3 regions of the Dyella sp. 2RAB6 genome follow, and region 2 is predicted to be linked to each of the others. Evidence: riboswitches for the same ligand, from Rfam matches in the RefSeq annotation. Region 2 holds a riboswitch; each other region holds the start of a gene.
What was found. Region 2 has a riboswitch for cobalamin ahead of AB4083_RS10005 (ribonucleoside-diphosphate reductase subunit alpha). Riboswitches for the same ligand answer to the same signal wherever they lie in the genome.

Region 1: it holds a riboswitch for cobalamin, as region 2 does, so the genes downstream of both, metE (5-methyltetrahydropteroyltriglutamate--homocysteine S-methyltransferase) here and AB4083_RS10005 (ribonucleoside-diphosphate reductase subunit alpha) in region 2, are expected to answer to the same signal.
Region 3: it holds a riboswitch for cobalamin, as region 2 does, so the genes downstream of both, btuB (TonB-dependent vitamin B12 receptor) here and AB4083_RS10005 (ribonucleoside-diphosphate reductase subunit alpha) in region 2, are expected to answer to the same signal.

The regions. Positions count from the first base shown of each region.
Region 1 is NZ_JBFRGP010000002.1:125,455-132,631, forward strand. It holds gene AB4083_RS04600 (autotransporter family protein) at 1-275, shown strand, start outside; gene AB4083_RS04605 (hypothetical protein) at 280-504, shown strand; gene AB4083_RS04610 (DMT family transporter) at 479-1,339, opposite strand; gene AB4083_RS04615 (hypothetical protein) at 1,706-2,419, shown strand; gene metE (5-methyltetrahydropteroyltriglutamate--homocysteine S-methyltransferase) at 2,471-4,762, opposite strand; cobalamin riboswitch at 4,961-5,195, opposite strand; gene AB4083_RS04625 (hypothetical protein) at 5,282-5,455, opposite strand; gene AB4083_RS04630 (carboxymuconolactone decarboxylase family protein) at 5,694-6,182, shown strand; gene AB4083_RS04635 (sigma-70 family RNA polymerase sigma factor) at 6,194-7,039, shown strand.
Region 2 is NZ_JBFRGP010000005.1:15,197-22,373, reverse strand. It holds gene AB4083_RS10025 (S1 family peptidase) at 1-624, opposite strand, end outside; gene AB4083_RS10020 (amidohydrolase) at 811-2,136, shown strand; gene AB4083_RS10015 (alpha/beta hydrolase family protein) at 2,144-3,001, opposite strand; gene AB4083_RS10010 (peptidase C13) at 3,068-3,448, shown strand; cobalamin riboswitch at 3,571-3,797, shown strand; gene AB4083_RS10005 (ribonucleoside-diphosphate reductase subunit alpha) at 4,053-6,473, shown strand; gene AB4083_RS10000 (ribonucleotide-diphosphate reductase subunit beta) at 6,654-7,177, shown strand, end outside.
Region 3 is NZ_JBFRGP010000006.1:82,405-89,581, reverse strand. It holds gene AB4083_RS11565 (TonB-dependent receptor) at 1-345, opposite strand, end outside; gene AB4083_RS11560 (TonB-dependent receptor) at 749-3,688, opposite strand; cobalamin riboswitch at 4,220-4,444, shown strand; gene btuB (TonB-dependent vitamin B12 receptor) at 4,578-6,461, shown strand; gene AB4083_RS11550 (efflux RND transporter permease subunit) at 6,657-7,177, shown strand, end outside.

The DNA of each region.
Region 1 (7,177 bases), on a different contig from region 2:
TGGCTGGCACCTGGTCTGCGGGTGCTGCGACATGGCAACCGTATGTGCGGCTGCATGTGCTGCGTACGACGGGGGCGGACGATGCGACCAGCTTCGGCGGCACTGCGCCAATCGCCACCTCCACCCGCCAGACCCTGGGACAGGTGGACGCCGGCGTGGCCGTGACGTTTCTTTCCGGCGGCAGCGTGTACGCCTCGGTGAGCTACAGCGAGAACCTGGCGGGCGAGCGGCAGCGTGTGCTGGCCGGCCGCATCGGCCTGCGCTGGTCGTGGTGAGGCGATGATCGATCCGGAAGAACTGAGCCTGGGGCAGTTGCCGCGAGCGCTGCGGCGGGAGCCCGACGATTGGGCGCGCGATGACGGCGAGCGGATGGCGATCTATGCGCTGGCTTATCGGCGCCGCGCGCAAGGCGCGGCCACGCGGGCCGCCGTGGCGACGGCGTTGCTGTGCCTGTTGACAGCCCGGTGCGCCGGATGGCTCACGCGAAGCGTCTGGCGCCGCTGACGCAGAACACGACCAGCACGGTGACCAGCACCATCGTCCAGGCCACTGGTTCGTGCAGCAGCAGGCCGGCCAGGGCCAGGCCGAAGAACGGCTGCAGCAACTGCAACTGCCCCACGCCAGCGATGCCGCCCAGCGCCAGGCCGCGGTACCAGAACACGAAGCCGATCAGCATGCTGAAGACCGAGACGTAGGCCAGGCCGATCCAGGCGGAGGTATCGATGCCGGCCCAGCTTGCCGGCCGCGTCGCCAGTGCAATGGCGAGCATCACCGGCATGGCCAGCGCCAATGCCCAGGAAATCACTTGCCAGCCGCCGAGCCGGCGCGACAGCGTGGCGCCTTCCGCATAGCCCAGGCCGCACAGCAGGATCGCGCCCACCATCAGCAAGGCCCCTTCGATGGCGATGGCGCCGCCCTGCAGCAGCGCGAACGAGGCGACCGCCAGGCTGCCCAGTCCCGAGAACAGCCAGAATGCCGGGTGCGGCCGTTCGGCGCCGCGCAGCACGCCGAACAAGGCGGTGGCCAGCGGCAGCAGGCCGATGAACATGATCGATTGCGCGGAGGTGATGTGCTGCAGCGCCAGCGCGGTGAGCAGCGGGAAGCCGACCACCACGCCGATGGCGACGATGGCGAGCGATACGAGGTCGGCGCGCGAGGGGCGTTTTTCACGCAAGGCACCGAGCAACAGCAGTCCGAGCGCAGCAGCGATCACGGCGCGTGCGGAAGTCAGGAACCATGGCGAGAAACCCATCACCGCGACGCGCGTGGCAGGCAGCGAGCCGCTGAAGATCACCACGCCGAGCAGGCCGCTGCCCCGGCCTTTGGAGGTTGTCTGCATTTGGAAGTCCTTGGGTGGGGCATGTCTTGAAGTCGAAACGATAAACCGAGCGCTCACTATGCCTGCGGCTGGAACGTGCATGGATTGGGGCGAAGCTGGGGCAATCGCGCATGGCTCGTCATCCCGGCGCAGGCCGGGATCCAGTGGCGTCAAGGCGCGATTGTCGCCGTGCAGCCCAAGGGCCCATCTTGCGCCGACGCATTTTCATCCAGCGCATCGCCACTGGATTCTGGCCTGCGCCGGGATGGCGCATGAGGAGAGGTCGCAGCAGGTCTTGGAGCAGCCGGCAGGGCTGGGGATTTATCCGGACATGCACGACAATGCCGCACACAGGAAATCTTTCTTCACTCACAAGGAGCAAGTGCGATGGGCCTGTTGGACAAGCTGTTCGGCAAGAAATCCCGCGATACCGATGCGCCCGCGCCTGCGGCGTCGAACAGCGAGGCGCAGGAAGGCGGCGATATCGTCGCGGAGCTCGCTCCGGCCCTGAAGGCCCACCAGGACGGCCGCCATGACGAGGCCGTCGCCATCGCCAGCCCCTATGTCGATCAGTTCGCGGATGCCAATCGTCTGTGCGCGCTGGCGCGTTCGGCGCAGCAGCGCTATCTGGAGGCTTTTCCGTACTGGCTGGCACTGTTTCAGCAGGAACCGAGCGCGCATAACGCCCTGCAACTGGCCACCACCTCGGTGATGTGCGGCGAGGTGCATCGCGGCGAGGCGTGGCTGATGAAGTTCGACGAGATCAACCAGGAGTCGAGCGAGCTTTCACCCGTCACTGCGCGCACCAACTTCATCTCCGCACTCGATCAGCGTGGTCTTCAGGCCGAGGCGTTGCCGCATCTGAGCTGGGTGCGCGACGTCTATGCCCACGTGCGCATCACCGATTCGCACTTTCTGTGGACGCGCGGCATTCCATTTTTCCCGGGTTTTCTCGAGCGCAGCTTGCCCATCCTCCAGGCCAGCCTGCCGGCGGTGGACATCTGCCGATGGTATGGCGAGTTGACCGGCAAGCTGGACGAAGAAGGGGAAGCACAGCTCGGTGCGTGGATGCAGCGGCTGGCTGCGCCGGCCGGGAGCTGAGCTTCCGGCTGCAAGGAACGCCAGGCGTACAGCTGGCGTTCCTCGCCATCGTCACACCGCCGCCATCACCCGCTCACGCATGACGCGCGCCGCCTCCACCAGCGCCACCAACGCCTTGCGCGTTTCATCCCAGCCACGCGTCTTCAAGCCGCAATCGGGATTCACCCACAACTGCTCCGGACTGAGCACCTCGCTGGCCTTCTCCAGCAACCCGACCATCTCCGCCACGTCCGGCACGCGCGGCGAATGGATGTCGTAGACACCGGGGCCGATCTCGTTGGGATAGCGGAAGCGCACGAAGGCATCGAGCAGTTCCATGCGCGAGCGCGAGGTCTCGATCGAGATCACGTCGGCATCCATCGCGGCCACGGCCTCGATGATGTCGTTGAACTCCGAGTAGCACATATGGGTGTGGATCTGCGTGTCGTCGGCGACGCCGGCGGCGGCGAGGCGGAAGCTCTCCACCGCCCAGGCCAGATAGCCGGCCCAGTCCGCGCGGCGCAGCGGCAGGCCTTCGCGCAGCGCCGGCTCGTCGATCTGGATGATGCGGATGCCGGCCGCTTCCAGATCCAGCACTTCGTCGCGCAGGGCCAGCGCCAACTGGCGGCAGGTGGTGGCGCGCGGCTGGTCGTCGCGCACGAAGGACCACTGCAGCACGGTGACCGGGCCGGTCAGCATGCCCTTCATCGGCCGCTGGGTGAGCGATTGCGCATAGGTGGACCAGCGCACGGTCATCGGTGCCGGCCGCTGCACGTCGCCGTAGATGACCGGCGGCTTGACGCAGCGCGAGCCGTAACTTTGCACCCAGCCGTGCTTGGTGAAGACGAAGCCGTCGAGCTGTTCGCCGAAGTATTCCACCATGTCGTTGCGTTCGAACTCGCCGTGCACCGGCACGTCGATGCCGATCTCTTCCTGGAAGCGCACGCACTCGGCGGTCTGGGTGGCGATCAGTTCATCGTAGTCCGCCGCGGACAGCTGGCCCGACTTGTAGCGGGCGCGCGCCTCGCGCACTTCCTTGGTTTGCGGGAAGGAACCGATCGTGGTGGTCGGGAACAGCGGCAGGTCGAAGCGCCGCTGCTGCTTGGCGCGGCGGAAGGCGTAGGTGGAACGGCGGTGCGCGGCCGCGGCGTCCAGGTTGGCCAGGCGTTGCGCCACCTGCAGCCGGTGCACCTTGGTCGAGCCCTTGCGCGCGGCGACCAGCTCGCGTGCCCGTTCCAGGGCCGGGTAGGCGGTGACCACGCCCTTGCACATGTCCGCCACCGTGCGCAGTTCCTCGATCTTCTGCCGCGCGAAGGCCAGCCAGGCGTGCACGTCCGACGGCAGCGCTTTCTCCAGCGTGGCGTCGACCGGCACGTGCAGCAGCGAGCAGGACGGCGCCAGCCACACGCGCTGCTTGCCGAGGCGTTCGATCGCCACGCGCGTGATGGCCATGGCCCGGTCCAGGTCAGCACGCCACACGTTGCGGCCGTCCACTACGCCGAGCGACAGCACGCGTTCCGCCGGCAGCGTTTCCAGCACGGCATCGAGTTGGGCGGGCGCGCGCACCAGGTCGACATGCAGGCCGTCGACCGGCAATTCGTGCGCCAACCGCAGGTTGTCGCCGAGCGCGCCGAAGTAGGTGGCCAGCAGCAGTTTCGGCCGCGCGGCGCGGGCCAGCGCCGCGTAGGCCGTGCGGTAGGCGGTGGCATCGTCGTGGTCCAGATCGAGCACCAGGCAGGGCTCGTCGATCTGCACCCATTCGGCGCCGGCCTCGTGCAGCTTGCCCAGCAGTTCGGTGTAGATACCCAGCAGGCGGTCGAGCAGGGCGAGGCGATCGCTGCCGTCGGTGGTCTTGGACAGCAGCAGGAAGCTGACCGGCCCCAGCAGCACCGGCCGCGCCGCATGGCCGAGCGCTTTCGCCTCGAGGAACTCCGCGACGGGTTTGTCGTGGCGCAGGCGGAACGCCTGTCCGGCCTGCAGCTCGGGGACGATGTAGTGGTAGTTGGTGTCGAACCACTTGGTCATTTCCAGCGCGTGCAGGTCCAGACCCTCGCGCTGCGTGCCGCGGGCCATGGCGAAGTAGCCGGCCAGCGGGTCGGCATCGGCCAGGGCGCGGTAGCGTGCGGGAATCGCGTCGAACAGGAAGGCCGTGTCGAGCACGTGGTCGTACAGCGAGAAGTCGTTGCACGGCACCACGTGCGCGCCGGCTTCGCGCTGCAGTTGCCAATGGCGCTCGCGCAGTTGGCGCGCGCTGTCCAGCAGTTGCGGCCGTAGCGCCGCGTCGCGCCAGTAGGCTTCCAGGGCTTGCTTGAGCTCGCGCCGCGCACCCATGCGCGGGAAGCCGAGATTGGTAACGGTGGTCATGCTGCACTCCTCGATTCGTGGTGAATGAGGAACGAAGGAACCGCGCAGCCGCGAGTGTTTCGCGGATACGCGCGCGACCTTCGCCCCCGCGGGCGAACCGGGCTGGCGCAAGGTCGCGCAGGAGCGAACGGCCACGGCAAAACCATGGCGCGCAGCCCCAGCCGCTTCCCCGCGGAAGCTCCAGGTCAAGCGGGAAGCTCGCGCTTCCCGGCCGGGGCAGGTCTTCGGGCTCGTGGACGAGAGGCGCGAACGCCTCGCCTACTGCTCGCCGCTTCCCGGCCGGTTTCACAAGGCCAGTGCTTCTGACGAGGGTCGTTTCCACACACCGCTGCGGGGCAGCGCCGGAATTGGCCGTAAGGCCGCACCGGCTTCCCTTTTAATCCATCCTTTCATCGCGATGAAAGGATGGGAACCACCAGCGGGGTGGAAGTTAGGTCCAGGGCAGGGGGTTCGTCAAGCGGAAGGAGGTGAGGAGAGCAGCCCTGGCTGGGCTGCTCCCGCGGGCCTGGAACGGTTTGCTCAGCCTTCCTTGTACTGGCGCAGCGCGACCGGCTCCCAGCGTTCCGTCGAGGGGATGTTCTTGAAGGTCCGCACCCACGCCTCGGGCACCATCGGCTGCGGCGTACCCACGGTGGGAATGGTGGCGCCGGCGATCGGCGCGCCCGGATAGGTGGACCAGGGGTTGAGCAGCACCTGGTTAGGCCGTGCCCGCCAGAAAGGCGGTGTCCGCCAGGAAGGCCGCGCCGGCGCGGAAAGTCGCGGCAAAGGAGGCCGCGAAGCCAGCCAAGGCGAAACCCGCCAAGCGCGCGGTCGCCAAGGCTGCAGTCGCCAAGGCCGCGACCAAGCGCGGCGCCCGATAGCGGGGAGGGCATGTCACATCCGCGGCCCCTGTCTCGTCCCAGCTTCGGGACCAACACAGGAGACCCCGCCCATGTCCAGCAAGACCCCCAGGCTCAACCTCGTCACCGCCGCGCCCGTGCTGCTGAAGGAATACCAGAAGGCGATGATCGCCCTGGCCGCATCCGCCAGCCTGGAGCCGGGCCTGTCCGAACTCGTGCAGATCCGTGTTTCGCAGATCAACGGCTGCGCGCATTGTCTCAATCTGCACTTTGCCGAAGCGCGCGAGAAGGGTGAGAGCGAGCAGCGCCTGTTCCTCGTCGCCGCCTGGCGCGATGCGCCTTGCTACAGCGAGCGGGAACGCGCGGCGCTGGGCTGGGCCGAGGTGCTGGCACGCTTGTCCGAAGGTGCCGATCCCGAGCAGGCCTACACGGCGCTCAAGGCCCATTTCAGCGAGGAGGAGCAGGTGAAGCTCAGCGTGATCGTCAACATCATCGGCGGCTGGAACCGCCTTGCCGTCGGTTTCGGCGTGTTCGCCGAGGCGGCCGAGGTCAGGGCGTCGGCGCGCGCCGCGGCCGCCTGATGGACGAGGCGGTGCTGCAGCAAGCCCGCAACAGCTTCGCGCCGCTGCGCCCGAAGCTGTTGCGCGTGGCCTACCACATGCTCGGCTCCGTCGCGGATGCCGAGGACATGGTGCAGGAGGCCTTCATCCGCTGGATGAAGGCCGACCGGGGCGAGGTGCGTGAACCGGAGGCCTATCTGTGCCGCACGGTCACGCGCCTGTGCCTGGACCTGCTGAAGTCCGCGCACCGCCAGCGCGAGACCTATATCGGCCCGTGGCTGCCCGACCCGGTGCTGGAAGAGGAAGCGGTGGAGGACGTCACCCTGCCGCTGATGCTGGTGCTGGAACGCCTGTCGCCGCTGGAACGTGCCGCCTTCCTGCTGCACGACGTCTTCGGCCTTGAGTTCAGCCAGGTGGCTGAGGCGATCCAGCGCGATGTCGCAGCCTGTCGCCAGCTCGCGGCGCGGGCGCGCGTGCATGTGCGCGAGGCGAGGCCGCGTTTCAAGGTGGAGCGCCGGCATGGGCTGGCGCTGGCGGAGGCGTTCTTCCAGGCCACCCGCAGCGGCGACGTGCAGGCCCTGGGCGCCTTGCTGACGGCGGACGTCCACGCCTATGCCGACAGTGGCGGCAAGCGCCCGGCGTTCCTCGAGCCGGTACTCGGATCGGTCGCGGTGCTGGAGATCTACGGGCGTGTGGTGGCCGTCCTGCGCGAGCATCCCTCGCAGCTCGTGCGCATGGGCTTCGTCAACGGCTTGCCGGGTTTTGTCACGCGGGAGGCGGATGGCGAGCTGCAGACCACGGCGCTGCTGATCGAGGATGGCAAGGTGGCGGCGATCTATGTGATGCGCAATCCGGACAAGCTGAGGCATCTGCACTGATAGGCCTTTGGTGCGCCGATATCCTTACTCGTCATTCCGGCGCAGGCCGGAATCCAGTAGAGCCAAGGCCCGGTTTTCGCGTCATCGCGAAAATCAGGCGTCTCGCTACTGGATTCCGGCCTGCGCCGGAATGACGAG
Region 2 (7,177 bases):
ATTCGGGAAAAACGGCAGCTCCGCATCGGTGTTGCCCCAACCCAGTACCGTGGCCGTCTGCCCGGGACGGTACAAGGCATCGCTGCCCAGCGTGGGCAGTCTGACGGGAACGACGCCACGGACGGACCCATCGAGAAACACCAAGGCAAGATCGGAGGCTACGGCCGTACTGATCGCCACCGCTCGTATGCCTCGGCGCTGCGCGCCGACCTGATCCGAAAGCAGGGTCTGCCCGATGCTCACCGTGAACATCGCCGCGTTTGCATCCGTGATGTCGCTGACGCAGTGAGCGGCGGTAATCACCACATCCCGACGGTAAAGCGATCCCCCGCAGAAATGCTGCTTTCCGAATTGCACTGAGGCCATGAAAGGGTATTTCCCTCTGGATACTTCCTGGCCGCCGATGATGCGCGGCTCGATGGCAGGCTTGCTTTCCACGGAACCCCGCGGCGCGGCGAAGGCCGGACACGCGATGGTGAGCGCGAGCAGGCCGGCCATCCATGCCGCTATTTTGTTCGTCGTTATTCTCGAGCGCATTTTCATGGTGCGTCTCCCATTGAATGGAAAAAGGGCTACCAGATGCATCGCGACGGGCGTTGGAATCCAGCGCTTACGCAGCGACAAGTAAACGCCTCGCCGACGGTTTCATACATCGCAGAAATCCGAAAATTTCTTCGGAATTTTCAGCGTTAGTCGCGCAGGGCGCGCTGCATATCGGGAACGGTCCCAAATGCGACCTCGAAAGCCACCACCAGGACACCTGCACGCATACGCTGCACTCCGGACACCCCATTCCGGAGGATCCTTACGATGCGCCGCACGCTGCTCGCACTAACTCTTGCCGCTGTCTCGATCACCTCGGCCCAAGCCACCGACACCGCTCAGCTCGTCCGGCGCGAACTGCCCCAGGTCACCACGTGGCGGCGCGAAATCCACCAGCACCCCGAGCTGAGCAACCGCGAGACGCGCACCGCCGCGCTGGTGGCCGAGCAATTGAAGAAGCTCGGCCTGGAGGTGCATACCGGCATCGCGCACACCGGCGTGGCGGGCATCCTCAAGGGCGGCAAGCCGGGGCCGAAGCTGGCGCTGCGCGCCGACATGGATGCGCTGCCGGTGACCGAGGAAGTGGAGCTGCCGTTCGCCTCCCGGGTGCAGGGCGAGTACCGCGGCAAGTCCACCGGCGTGATGCATGCCTGCGGCCACGACGCGCATACCGCGATGCTGCTGGGCCTGGCCACCGTGCTGGCCGGCATGAAGCAGGAATTGCCCGGCGCAGTGATGTTCCTGTTCCAGCCGGCCGAGGAAGGCGCTCCGGCAGGTGAAGAAGGCGGCGCGCCGCTGATGCTGAAGGAAGGCGTGTTCCGCGACTTCAAGCCCGATGCCGTGTTCGGCATGCACGTGATCAGCACGCTCAACGTCGGCGCGGTCGCGCTGCGGCCCGGCCCCGCCCTGGCCGGCGCGGACGGCTTCAAGCTGGTGATCCACGGCCGCCAGACCCACGGCGCGATGCCCTGGAACGGTGTCGATCCCATCGTCACCGCAGCGCAGATCGTCAACCAGGCGCAGACCATCGTCAGCCGCAGGCTCGATATCGGCACCCTGCCGGCGGTGCTCAGCTTCGGCATCGTGGAGGGCGGCGCGCGCCACAACATCGTTCCCGACAAAGTGGAGTTGCAAGGCACCTTGCGCACCTTCGATGCCGGCATGCGCCAACAGGCCATCGACGGCCTGCGCGGCATCGCAGAGCACGTCGCCGCCGCCAACGGCGCCACGGTCGAGGCGCAGATCCCGATGGGCGACAGCTACCCGGTGACGGTCAACGACGCGGCGCTGACCGCACGCGTGCGCGGCAGCCTGGGCAAGGCGATCGGCGGCGAGCACGTGATCGAAGCCCCGCTGGCGATGCCCTCGGAAGACTTCGCCCATTTCGCCAGGGCGGTGCCAAGCGTGTATTTTTTCGTCGGCGCCACGCCAGCCGGGCAGGATGCGGCGAAGGCGCCGGCCAATCACTCGCCCCGGTTCTTCATGGATGAGGAAGCACTACGCATCGGCATGACCGGCATGCTGCAGGCGACTCTCGACTACCTGCAGGCGCCTGCTTCAGAGGCCGCCGCCCCGGAGCAGGACGCAAGTTGAAAGCACGCTATGAGCGCGGCTTCTGTCGAATCGAAACGCCGTCCAGGGCCGGAGGCATGCCGCAACTGCCGGCGCGCAAGGCATCCAGATAAGTCGCCACCAGGGTCGTGGTGCTCTTCTGCACGCCGGCGGCGAACTGGCCGCCGCCGAAGTTCATATGGTTGGCGCCGTCCACTATCGCCAGCCAGCGGCAGCCCGGCCCGAGCCCATCGAACGCCTGCATGCGCCAGCGATAGTCGCCGCCCAGCCCCTGATCGCGCGTGCCGGTAACCAGCAGCATCGGCGCGCGGATCGGTGCCCATGCGCCTGCGGGAAACACCGGCCCCGGTCCTTCCGGCGAGAGCGCCACATAGGCGTCGAAGCCGCCCTTCGGCGCCAATCCCAACTTGTTATGCGCGCCAGCTTCCAGCATCACCGTGATCGCGCCCATCGAATGGCCCAATAGCGCCTTGAATGGCGCAGGGCAGCGCTGTTCGGACCAGGCCAGGGCAGCGTCGACATCGAGGAAGCGCGCGCGATACGCCGGTGCGTCGGTGACCAGCGCGGTGATGCCGCCCTTGAAGCCACCGCTGCGCAAGTCCTGTTTCAGCACCGGCAGGCCGCTTTCGCGGTGGCCCATCGCCACCACCCGCCAGCCGTCGGCGCTGAGCGCCTCGCCCACATAGCGCAGACCCTGCTCGCTGCCGCCGGCGCCATGCGAAACCAGCAGCAAGGGCGGGCAGGCTTTCGTCGCGGCCGGTTCGTACACCATCAGCGGCGTGCTCGCTCCATCGGAACGCGGAACCTCCACACGTTCCACCGCCCCGGCCTGCGCGGTAGCAGCCAGCGCCAGCAGCGCGGCGACGATCTTCGGCGACCTCGGCATGACCCTCTCCCCTTCGGTGGCTTGCACTGCGGTAACGTGGCGGCCTTTCCCGCAAGGAGCCCCGCCATGACCAGCCTGCTCTTCCTCGCCCTGCTATCCACGCCCGGCCTGCCGGCGGACGATTTCTCAACGCGGGTGCAGCAGGCGAAGTTGACCGAGGCCGCCAAGGGCGGGTCGGAGTACCAGAAGGCGATGTGGGCCGCGATCGGCGACCGCACCACCGACGCGCTCAAGGCCTGTATCACCTCCCTGCCCAAGCCCAACAAAACGCCGTTCACCCTGGTCGCCGAGGTGCACCCGGACGGCAGCCTGGGCCGGGTCGAAGTACGCGCCCCCACCGACGTGGCCACCTGCCTGCTCAGCAGCTTCGCCAACTGGAAGCTGCCGGCTCCCCCGGCCAGCCCGGCGCCGTATCCGATCGAGGTGGATTTCACGATCGAGCCCTGAGCTTGCCCGGCACGGGCGGGTCCACAAGATTTTGGGAAACCCGCCAGCCCGCGCCACGCCTCGCACCAGGCCACTTATCCACCGATCTATGCACAAGTTATTGGGTTGACCGACCCCGGCTAACCCCTATATGTTGTGCCGGTCGGTGCCTTTCTCAGACCCACGGTCGGATTGGCTTAATAGGGAATCCGGTTTGAATCCGGAACTGCCCCGCAGCGGTAAGCGGAAACGAAAGCTCCCATCGCACTGGCCCGGGAGGCTGGGAAGCGGGGGCAAGTAGGTCGGATCGATCGCCCACGAACGATCCATGTCTGCGAGTCCGAAGACCTGCCGGCACATCGCGACAAGAGCGTCGCGATGAGTGATGGCGGCTTCCGCGGGGAGGCGCGCCGTGGCGCGGAGCATTCGCTCCGGCGCACGGCCGTCCGCGCAGAAACCGTCCTGTCTCAGCCCTGCGCGCGGGAGCAGGTCGTTGAAGCCTTTGGCCTGGAGCGATGCCGCCATGCAACCTATCGATACCGACTCGCGCGAACGCACCGACGATCGCGCGGACGCATCCGCCTTCCCCGCCGCCACCGACGCGGCCACGCCTGAGCCCGCGCGCATGGAAGCCGTCGCGGAAACGCCGTTCGCCCTCACCCCTCCGCACAACCCTGGCCAGATGCGTGTGACCAAGCGCAACGGCAGCCAGGAGATCGTCGACGTCAACAAGATCGTGCGCGCGGTGACCCGCAGCGGCGAAGGCCTGCACGCGGTCGATCCGCTGCGGGTGGCGCTGAAGACCATCGGCGGCCTGTACGACGGCGCCACCACGCGCGAGCTGGACGAGCTGTCGATCCGCACCGCCGCCGCGCTCACCGCCGAGGAACCCGAGTACGGCCAGCTCGCCGCGCGCCTGCTGGGCGCATATGTCGACAAGGAAGTGAGCGGCCAGGAAATCCAGAGCTTTTCCCAGTCGGTCGCGCGCGGCGCGGAGCTGGGCATCCTCAACGAGCGCCTGCGCGACTTCGTCGCCGCCAATGCGCGCAAGCTCAACGACGCGATCGACCCGCTGGCCACGCGCCGCTTCGAGTACTTCGGCCTGCGCACCGTGTACGACCGCTATCTGCTGCGCCATCCGCAGCTGCGCAAGGTGATCGAGACGCCGCAATACTTCTTCATGCGCATCGCCTGTGCGCTGGGCGGCAACGAGGGGGGCACCCATCAAATCAGCGAGACGCTGGAGCTGTACCGCCTGCTGTCCTCGCTGGAATACATGGCCAGCTCGCCCACGCTGTTCAACGCGGGCACCGCGCACGAGCAGCTCAGCTCCTGCTTCCTGCTCGACTCGCCAACCGATTCGCTGGAGTCGATCTACGAGAAGTACGGCGACGTAGCCAAGCTCAGCAAGTTCGCCGGCGGCATCGGCCTGGCCTACTCGCGCGTGCGTTCACGCGGCTCGCTGATCCGCGGCACCAACGGCCATTCCAACGGCCTGGTGCCGTGGCTGAAGACGCTGGACGCCTCGGTCGCCGCGGTGAACCAGGGCGGCAAGCGCAAGGGTGCGGCCTGCGTGTACCTGGAACCGTGGCACGCGGATATCGAGGAATTCCTCGAACTGCGCGACAACACCGGCGACGAGGCGCGCCGCACGCACAACCTCAACCTGGCCAACTGGATTCCCGACGAATTCATGCGCCGCGTCGAGAGCGACAGCGAGTGGTCGCTGTTCGATCCGAAGATCGTGCCGCACTTCGTCGACAGCTGGGGCGAGACCTTCGAGCGCGCCTACCGCGAAGCGGAAGCCGCCGGCATCGCGGTGAAGAAGGTCAAGGCACGCGATCTGTACGCGCGCATGCTGCGCACCCTGGCCCAGACCGGCAACGGCTGGATGACCTTCAAGGACCGCAGCAACGCCACCAGCAATCAGACTGCCAAGCCGCAGAACGTCATCCACCTGTCCAACCTGTGCACCGAGATCCTCGAGGTGACCAACGCCGGCGAGACCGCGGTGTGCAACCTGGGCTCGGTGAACCTGGCGCGCCACGTGGTGGACGGCGTGTTCGACTTCGACAAGCTCGCCGCCACCGCGCGCACCGCCGTGCGCCAACTCGACCGCGTGATCGACCTGAACTTCTATCCGATCGACACCGCGCGCACCGCCAACCAGAAGTGGCGCCCGGTGGGCCTGGGCGTGATGGGCCTGCAGGACGTGTTCTTCAAGCTGCGCCTGCCGTTCGATTCGGCCGAGGCGCTGGCGTTGTCCACGCGCATCGCCGAGGAGATCTACTTCCACGCGCTGTCGATGTCCAACGAGCTGGCGCGCGAGCACGGCGCACATCCGGGTTTCGCGGAAAGCCGCGCCGCCAACGGCGAGCTGCAGTTCGACTACTGGCCGCAGGCCAAGCCGAACGACGACGCCCGCTGGGCATCGCTGCGCGCCAGCGTGAAGGAGCACGGCCTGCGCAACTCGCTGCTGATCGCGATCGCGCCGACCGCCACCATCGCCTCGATCTCCGGCTGCTACGAGTGCATCGAGCCGCAGGTGAGCAACCTGTTCAAGCGCGAGACGCTGTCCGGGGATTTCCTGGTGGTCAACCGCTACCTGGTCGATGAGCTGAAGACCCTGGGCCTGTGGACGGCGGAAGTGCGCGACGCGATCAAGCTGGCGGAAGGCTCGATCCAGGGCATCGCCAACATCCCCGAGCGCCTGCGCCAGATCTACCGCACGGTGTGGGAGCTGCCGCAGAAGGCGCTGATCGACCTTGGTGCCGCGCGCGGCGCCTATATCGACCAGAGCCAGTCGCTGAACCTGTTCATGGAAAACCCGAACATCGGGCAGTTGAGTTCCATGTACATGTACGCGTGGAAGTCGGGCATCAAGACCACGTACTACCTGCGTTCGAGGCCGGCGACCAAGATCGCCAAGACCACGGTGTCGGCATCGCCGAAGGCGGTCGCGGCACCGGTCATCGAGCAGGAGCAGGCCGCGGCGGCCGTGTTCTGCTCGCTGGAAAACCCCGAGTACTGCGAAGCCTGCCAGTAAGTACACGCGAAGCCCCTCTCCCATCGGGAGAGGGGTTGGGGTGAGGGTACGGCCGGAGTGATGAGCCCCACTCCGCCCGAACCCTCATCCGCCTGCCGGCACCTTCTCTCCCACGGGGACTACCTTCGGGTCGCCGGAGGGAGAAGGATTGCTCGCCCCACGTTGTCGCAAGGATCAACCATGTCCACCGAAACCACCCGCCGCCAGCACATCCTCGATCCCGGCTTCGAACTCACCTTGCGCCCGATGCGCTATCCCGAGTTCTACGAGATGTACCGCAACGCCATCAAGAACACCTGGACGGTGGAGGAAGTGGATTTCTCGCTGGACGTCACCGACCTGAAGTCCAAGATGAGCGATGCCGACCGCCATCTGATCCATCGCCTGGTGGCGTTCTTCGCCACCGGCGACACCATCGTGGCGAACAACCTGGTGCTGAACCTGTACCAGCACATCAACGCGCCGGAAGCGCGCATGTATCTGTCGCGCCAGCTGTATGAGGAAGCGCTGCACGTGCAGTTCTACCTCACCCTGCTGGACACCTATATTCCCGATCCGGCCGAGCGCCACAAGGCATTCGACGCGATCCAGAACATCCCCTCGATCCGCCAGAAGGGCGAGTTCTGCTTCAAGTGGATCGACTCGGTGCAGAACCTGCAGCGCCTGGAAACGCGCGAACAGCGCCGCCAGTTCCTGCTCAACCT
Region 3 (7,177 bases), on a different contig from region 2:
CGCGGCGCCGGTGAACGAGACGTCCACGCCGCCGCCGAGCGCGACCTGCACGTTGTCGCGGGTCTCCAGCGTCTTGCCGTCCTTCTGCACGGTGACCTTGTAGCGGCCGACCGGCAGCGAGGCGGCGCGATAGCGGCCGTCGGCGTCCACCGAGATGTCGCGGGCCAGGCCGGTGTCCAGGTTTTCGATATGGATGGTGCTGCCAGCTTCGGCCGAGCGGCCGAAGATCACGCCCGACGCGTTGGACTGCGCCATCGCCGTACCGGCGAGGCTCATGCCCAGCGCGAGGGCGAGGGCGGTACGGCGGCACACGGCCGCGTAGCGCGGGTGATGGAACGTCTGCATTGGTTGATCTCCCCGAGAAATCCAGTAAGGACGGGCGAAAGTTCGCCCTAAAAGCGTCGCGGGAAATCACGGCAGGTCCCTTCGAAAGCGGATCGGCGGTAAGCGGCGGGCGACCCCTCGCCCGGCACGCTTCGCAACTTCTCGCGGGTCGCTCGCCGACCTTAGAAGGGGGGCGGAAGGGGAGTCAACAAAAAAATAAGATTTTTCCTACGACAGAGGCGTGTTCACCGTATCTTCAACTTATTGAATGCGTTGAAGTTCGAAAAATCGCCCGGCAGGAAAAAACGTGAACGTTTGCTTAATGTTAAGCGCCGGCTTGCATCGAAAAAAAATGCCGCCGGGTCAAACCCGGCGGCAACAAGGGGAGATCGCGCCGGGGTCGACCCCGGCGCTCGTTGCTTGTTTACAGCGAGAAGTCGTAACGGGCGCCGAAGCGGACCGTGCGTGGCGCGGTGTAGCTCAGCACGCGTCCGTAGGTGCCGCTGCGGGCGCCGCTGCCCAGCTGGTAGGTCTCGATGCGGTTCTGCGCCTTCTGCTGGTTGAACACGTTGAAGATGTCCATCGAGAAGGCGAGCTTGTGGTCGGCCCAGGCCGGACGCCATTCGCTGCTCAGGTTCAGCACGTACGTCCACGGCGTGCTGCCCTGGCTGCCGCGCGGCGCGACCTGGCCATTGCAATAGAAATACGACGAGCCGTACTGATAGGGGTCGGTCGGAGGAATGCCCTGGCAGTTCTTCGGACGACCCGAGGCCACCAGCAGGCTGCTGCCGACCAGCCATTCCGGCGTGATCTGGTAGAAACCGTACGCCTTCACCTGGTGGCGGCGATCGTTCGGCAGATTGCCGCTTGAGCCGTACATCAGTTCCTTGAAGTCCCAGGCCTGGGTGACCGACGGATCCTGCTGGCCGATGTCCGACAGCAGCAGGCCTTCGGAATTGCCGAAGTTGTGCGACCAGACGTACTCGACCTTGCCGTACCACTTCTGGTCGAACTGGTGTTCCAGATAGAGGTTCAGCGCGAGGTACTTGCGCTTCAGTTCCGGAAAGCCGAGCTCTTCCTTCGAGAGCGTGATGTTCTTGAGCGTGCCGTTGCCGTCGTGGTCGACGGTGAAGGTGCCGCCATGGCCCGGGTTGAACAGCAGGCACGGCGCGCCGTTGGTCTCCCATCCGGTGAACGCCGGATTGGTGATCGGCGTACCGGCGGCGGCTTCATGGGCGAGGAACGGCCGCGCATCGCAGAAGTCGTCGATGATGCTCTTGAGGTTGCGATAGATGGCCTTGGCACCGACGGTGTAGTTCGGCGCGACTTCCTTGTCGAAGCCCAGGATGTACTCGTCCTGGTAATAGGCGCTGATGCCCTTCTTGGCCAGCGTCACCGGGTTCGGCGCCTGGCCGTTGGCGCCGTTGGCGAAGAACACCGAGCTGATCGGGGTCGGGTTGATCGGCGCATTGGTCACCGGGTCGACGCCGGTATACACGAAGTACTGGTTTTCGAAGCGTTGCGGACCGGCACCGCGGATGGCCACGTTCGACGGCACGGCCAGGTGGTAGCGACCGGCGTTCGCATAGATCTTGAAGCTGGAATCGCCGTTGACGTCCCAGGTCACGCCCAGGCGCGGCGCAAGCTGGTGGCGCTGCTTCAGGAACACCACGCCATCGGTGTTGAAGTTCTTGAACTGCTCGTTGCGCAGGCCGAGGTAGGCCAGCCAGCGATCGCTGATCTGCCAGTGGTCTTCGATGTATTGCGCCTGCTGTTCCACCTTCACCTTGCCCGCGGCGCTGAAGATGGTGCGCTGGGCGACTTCGGTCGCGCCCGGCGGAATGACGATGCCCGGCACGGTAGAGAAGTCATCGGTGGCGTTGAAGTACGTCCACAGCGCGCCGCCCTGCGTGGCCAGGCCGGAGAACGACTCCAGCGTCTGGTTGTCCAGACCGCCGCGCAGCGTGTGCGAGCCCAGGTGGTATTCGATGTCGAAACGCCAGGCGTGGGTCTTGTCGTTCGCGCCCGGCACGCGCAGGTTGCCGCCCACCGGTGCGCAGCTGGTGCGGCTGGGACTGCTGCGGCTGTCGGTGATGTTCGGGCACACCACGCCGGCGGCACCGGCCACGCTGTCGACGTGGTCCGCGGTGCTGCGGCCATACAGCGCATTGATGGTCAGGCTGTCGGTGATGTAACCGGTGTACTTGCCGACGTAGACCTGACCGCCGGGCGTCGAGTTGGCCGTGCCCTGGTTCTTCTGGTGCTCCGTGCCCTTGAGCGTGCCCTGCACGCCGGTGTTGTAGTTGTAGTTGTAGATCACCGTGTCCTGGATGGAATCCTCGCCGATCCCGGTGAATTCCAGGATGTGGCTGTCGGTGATGTTCCAGTCGACCTTGGCCATCCAGCGCGTGATGTGGTTGCTGTCGTCGGTGGTGCGGGTGCTGTTGCCGTTGGTGCCGTTATTGGTGCCGTACTGCACGCGGCCGGTGTTCTTGGTGAACTCGCCGGTGCCGTAGAAGAACAGCTTGTCCTTGATCAGCGGGCCACCGACGTAGGCGCCGACCTGGGTCTGGGTCAGCTTCTCGTTGGGGCGGAACAGCACCTTGCCGTCGGTGACGCGGTGACTGCCTACCGGGTAGTAGATGTAGCGCTGCGAGGCGGCGAGCTTGGCCGGGCTCCACTGCACTTCAGCGCCGGCCTTCCAGGTATTGGTGCCACGCTTGGTGATGATGTTCACCACGCCGCCGGTGGAGCGGCCGTACTCGGCACCGTAGCCGCCGGTGAACACCTGCTCCTGGTCGATCGCGTCGAACGGCAGGCTGGTGAAGCCCAGACCGGTGAGCGGATTGGTGACCGGGAAACCGTTGATGTAGTACTGGTTCTCGGCAGCTGACGCACCGCCCATCGAGATGGCATTGCCGTAGCGGCTGTCGCCGTTGGTGGTGCCCGGCGCCAGCAGGGCCGCAGCATTGACGTTGTTGAGAATGGGCAGCTTCTGCAGCTGCTCGGAGGTCAGCACCGTGCGCGAGTCGACCGACGACACGTCGATCGCCGGCAGCGCATTGGCTACCACCTGAATACCCTCCAGGTTTTTGGCCGCCGTCGCCGCGGCAGCGGCGGTGAACGAAATCTCGGAACCGGTGCTCACCACCACCTGCACGTTGTCGCGCGTGCTGATGTCCTTGCCGTCCTTCTGCAGGGTCACGCGGTAGCGGCCGACCGGCAGCGACGCGGCGCGGTAGCGGCCGCTGGAATCCAGGCCGATATCGCGCGTCAGGCCGGTATCGACGTTCTCGATATGGACGGTGGCGCCGGCTTCATCGGCGCGGCCGAAGATGGTGCCCGAGGCGTTCGACTGAGCCACTGCTACTCCGGCAAGGCTCATGCTCAACGCAACGGCGAGGGTGGTCCGGCGCCACAGCGGCGCACGACCAGCGTGCTGGAACTTGATCATTGACGTTCTCCCCATGATGGCCTTTGCGGCCGACAGGCGCAGTGCGCCGAATTGCCAATCGCAGGAAAACGTGCCGGCAGAGTACGTAAGACCGGACCCGCACCGAGAGAACTTCCCCAAGCTCTCGTGTGCAACACGTAAGTTCCAGCGATTCGCCGGCGGAACATAAGCGTGTGAATTAGCGTCCGTCAACAAATTATTTACGCCTGCAGGGCTTCGTAATACATCATTTGCAACAATTACTTAGGCAGCAAAATGTAAGTTTTCGCCATGCTTGCGTGTAGCTTGCTTGAAGCTTGCTTGAGTGCCTTTTGGACGTCCAAATGAGGTCGTAATTTCATTCGGTATGCGCGTTTGGGAAACGATGGGGTAGGCGCAAGAACTAGCTGGCCACCCTGCCCCACCCCAAGCGCTGCGTTGCCAGCGCCCCGGCCGCCCCGTTAAAGTTGCGTTTGTTCGGGTGTCCCAAGGCCATCACGCCAAGGGATGAAACGGGAAGCCGGTGCGCCTTCGTGGCAAGGCCGGCGCTGCCCCCGCAACGGTAAGCGAGCAGTTCCACCGGCGGTGACATGCCACTGCACTCCACGAGTGCGGGAAGGCCACTGCAGGATCGCGCGGCGACGCGCACTCGCAAGCCCGGAGACCGGCCCGAATATTTTTCCTGGTGGCTCGCGGAGGGCGCAGCCGGACCACGTGCCGGTGCCTGTCTGCCTGCCGTCGTTTGCGCTACCTCCTCCGTCGTGCCGCCAGCTCATCATTGATGGGCCGTGCGCGAGGCGCGGCCAAGGAAAAGCGCTCCATGAAGAAGACCCTGCTGGCCACCGCCCTGCTCGCCTGCGTCGCCGCGGCCCATGCCGCCGACCAGAACGAGGCCGGGCAGCTCCCCACCGTGGTGGTGACCGCCACCCGCACGGCCACGCCGATCGACCAGACGCTGGCACCGGTCACCGTGCTGACCCGCGCGGATATCGAACGCCTGCAGCCGCAGTCGGTGCAGGACCTGCTGGCCGGCTTGCCGGGCGTGGCGTTCGGCAATGCCGGCGGCCTCGGCCAGCAGACCTCGCTGTTCATGCGCGGCACCAATTCCTCGCACACGCTGGTGCTGGTCGACGGCGTGCGCATCGGCACCGTCGGCGCCGGCATTCCCGCGTTCGAGCAGTTGCCGGTGGAACAGATCGAGCGCATCGAGATCGTGCGCGGCCCGCGTTCCAGCCTGTACGGCTCGGATGCGATCGGCGGCGTGATCCAGATCTTCACCCGCCACGGCCAGCCCGACGAAGCGCTGACGCCGTCGGTCACCGTGGGTGTGGGCAGCCATCGCCTGGTCGACGGCCAGTTCGGCCTGTCCGGCGGCTCGCGCAACGCCTGGTTCAACGCCAGCGTGGGCGGCCAGTACACGCGCGGCATCAATGCCTGCCGCGCGGCGGCGGCGGGCGTGGGCGGCTGCTTCACCAACGAGCCGGACAACGACGGCTACCGCACCTACAACGGCGCGCTCAGCGGCGGCTACCGCTGGGACGACGGCACCGAGCTGAGCGCCAGCGTGCTCAAGAGCAAGGGCGATATCGAGTACGACGGCAGCTTCCAGAACTACACGCGCCGCTCGCAGCAGGTGGCGGGTGCGAACCTGCGCTTCGCCGTGCTCGACGCGTGGAAGATGAGCTTGAGCGCCGGCCAGAACATCGACCGCGCCGACAACTATCTCAACCGCGCCGATCTGGCTGCGGACATGACGCCCGCCGGCCATCTCTATTCGCGCCGCAACCAGGCCACCTGGCAGAACGACGTGACGCTCGCCCCCGGCCAGCTGCTCAGCGCTGGCGTGGACTACCAGCAGGAACACGTCGACAGCGACACCGGCTACCTGCGCAGCAAGCGCGACAACACCGGCGTGTTCGCGCTGTACCAGGGCCAGTTCGGCCCGCATGAAATCCAGCTCTCGGCCCGCCACGACCACAACCAGCAGTTCGGCAACCACAACACCGGCGCCGCGGCGTATGGCTACGGCTTCGCGAACGGCCTGAAGTTCACCGCCTCCTACGGCACCGCGTTCCACGCGCCGACCTTCAACGACCTCTACTTCCCGCCGTTCTTCGGCTTCGCCACCGCCAACCCCAATCTCAAGCCGGAGAAGTCGCGCACGGCGGAGATCGGCCTGTCGGCACGCCCGGGCGTGTGGAACTGGGCGGTGAATGCCTACCAGACCAGGATCGACCAGCTGATCGGCTACGACGCCTTCTTCGTGCCGATCAACGTGAGCAAGGCGCGCATCCGCGGCATCGAAGGCCAGCTCGGCGCCGACGTCGACGGCTGGCACCTGCGCGGCTACCTCACCTTCCAGAAGCCGGAGAACCGCGGCGAGGACGACCCCAGCCGCGGCAACCTGCTGGCCCGCCGTCCGGAGCGGATCGCCCGCCTCGACCTGGACCGCGACCTGGGCGGCGCCTTCAGCATCGGCGGCACGGTCAACGCCGAGGGCTACCGCTACGACGACGCGGCCAACCTGCAGCGCCTGGGCGGCTACACCACGGTCGACCTGCGCGCGAGCTGGAACTTCCAGCCCGGCTGGACCCTGCAGGGGCGCGTGGCCAACGTGTTCGACCACCGCTACGAAACCGTGCGCTTCTACAACCAGCTGGGCCGCACGGCCTACCTGACGCTGCGCTACAGCCCGGCGCACTGACCGGCGCAGGTTGGGGTGAGCCGCAGGCGAACCCCAACGTGGCACCTTCATAGGCTGCGATGTTGGGGTTCGCCGATGGCTCACCCCAACCTACGACCTATATGCGCTACGAACTTCAGGCACATCCCAAGCACGTGCCCCCCGGCATAAAGTCCCGCCTGCGGAGCGCCGCAGGAGGCGCTGCCCGGGGACTACGTGAATATCTTTGCTCCAATGATCCGCCGCCCGGTGGGCACTTCGTTGCTCGCGCTGGGCTTGGCGCTGGCCGGCATCTGGACTTACCTGCTGATCGGCGTGGCCGCGCTGCCGGCGCTGGAATTCCCCGGCATGTCCGTCTATGCGGAGGTGCCGGGCGCCAGCGCGCAGACCATGGCCTCCACCGTGGCCGCGCCGCTGGAGCGGCATCTGGGGCGCATTCCGGGCATCAAGGAGATGAGCTCGGAAAGCAATGACGGCTCCACCTCGGTGATCCTGCTGTTCGAGCCAGGCAAGTCCACCGACAAGCTGGCGCGCGACGTGCAGGCGGCGATCAATGCCGCCCAGGTCGACCTGCCGTCGAGCATGACCATCCCGCCGCGCTACTTCAAATTCAACAATTCGCAGATGCCGGTGCTGCTGCTGTCGATGACCTCGACCACGCAGACCCCCGACAAGCTGTTCGACATGGCCGACACGCTGATCAAGCCGGTGCTGTCGCAGGTGCCCGGCGTGGCCCA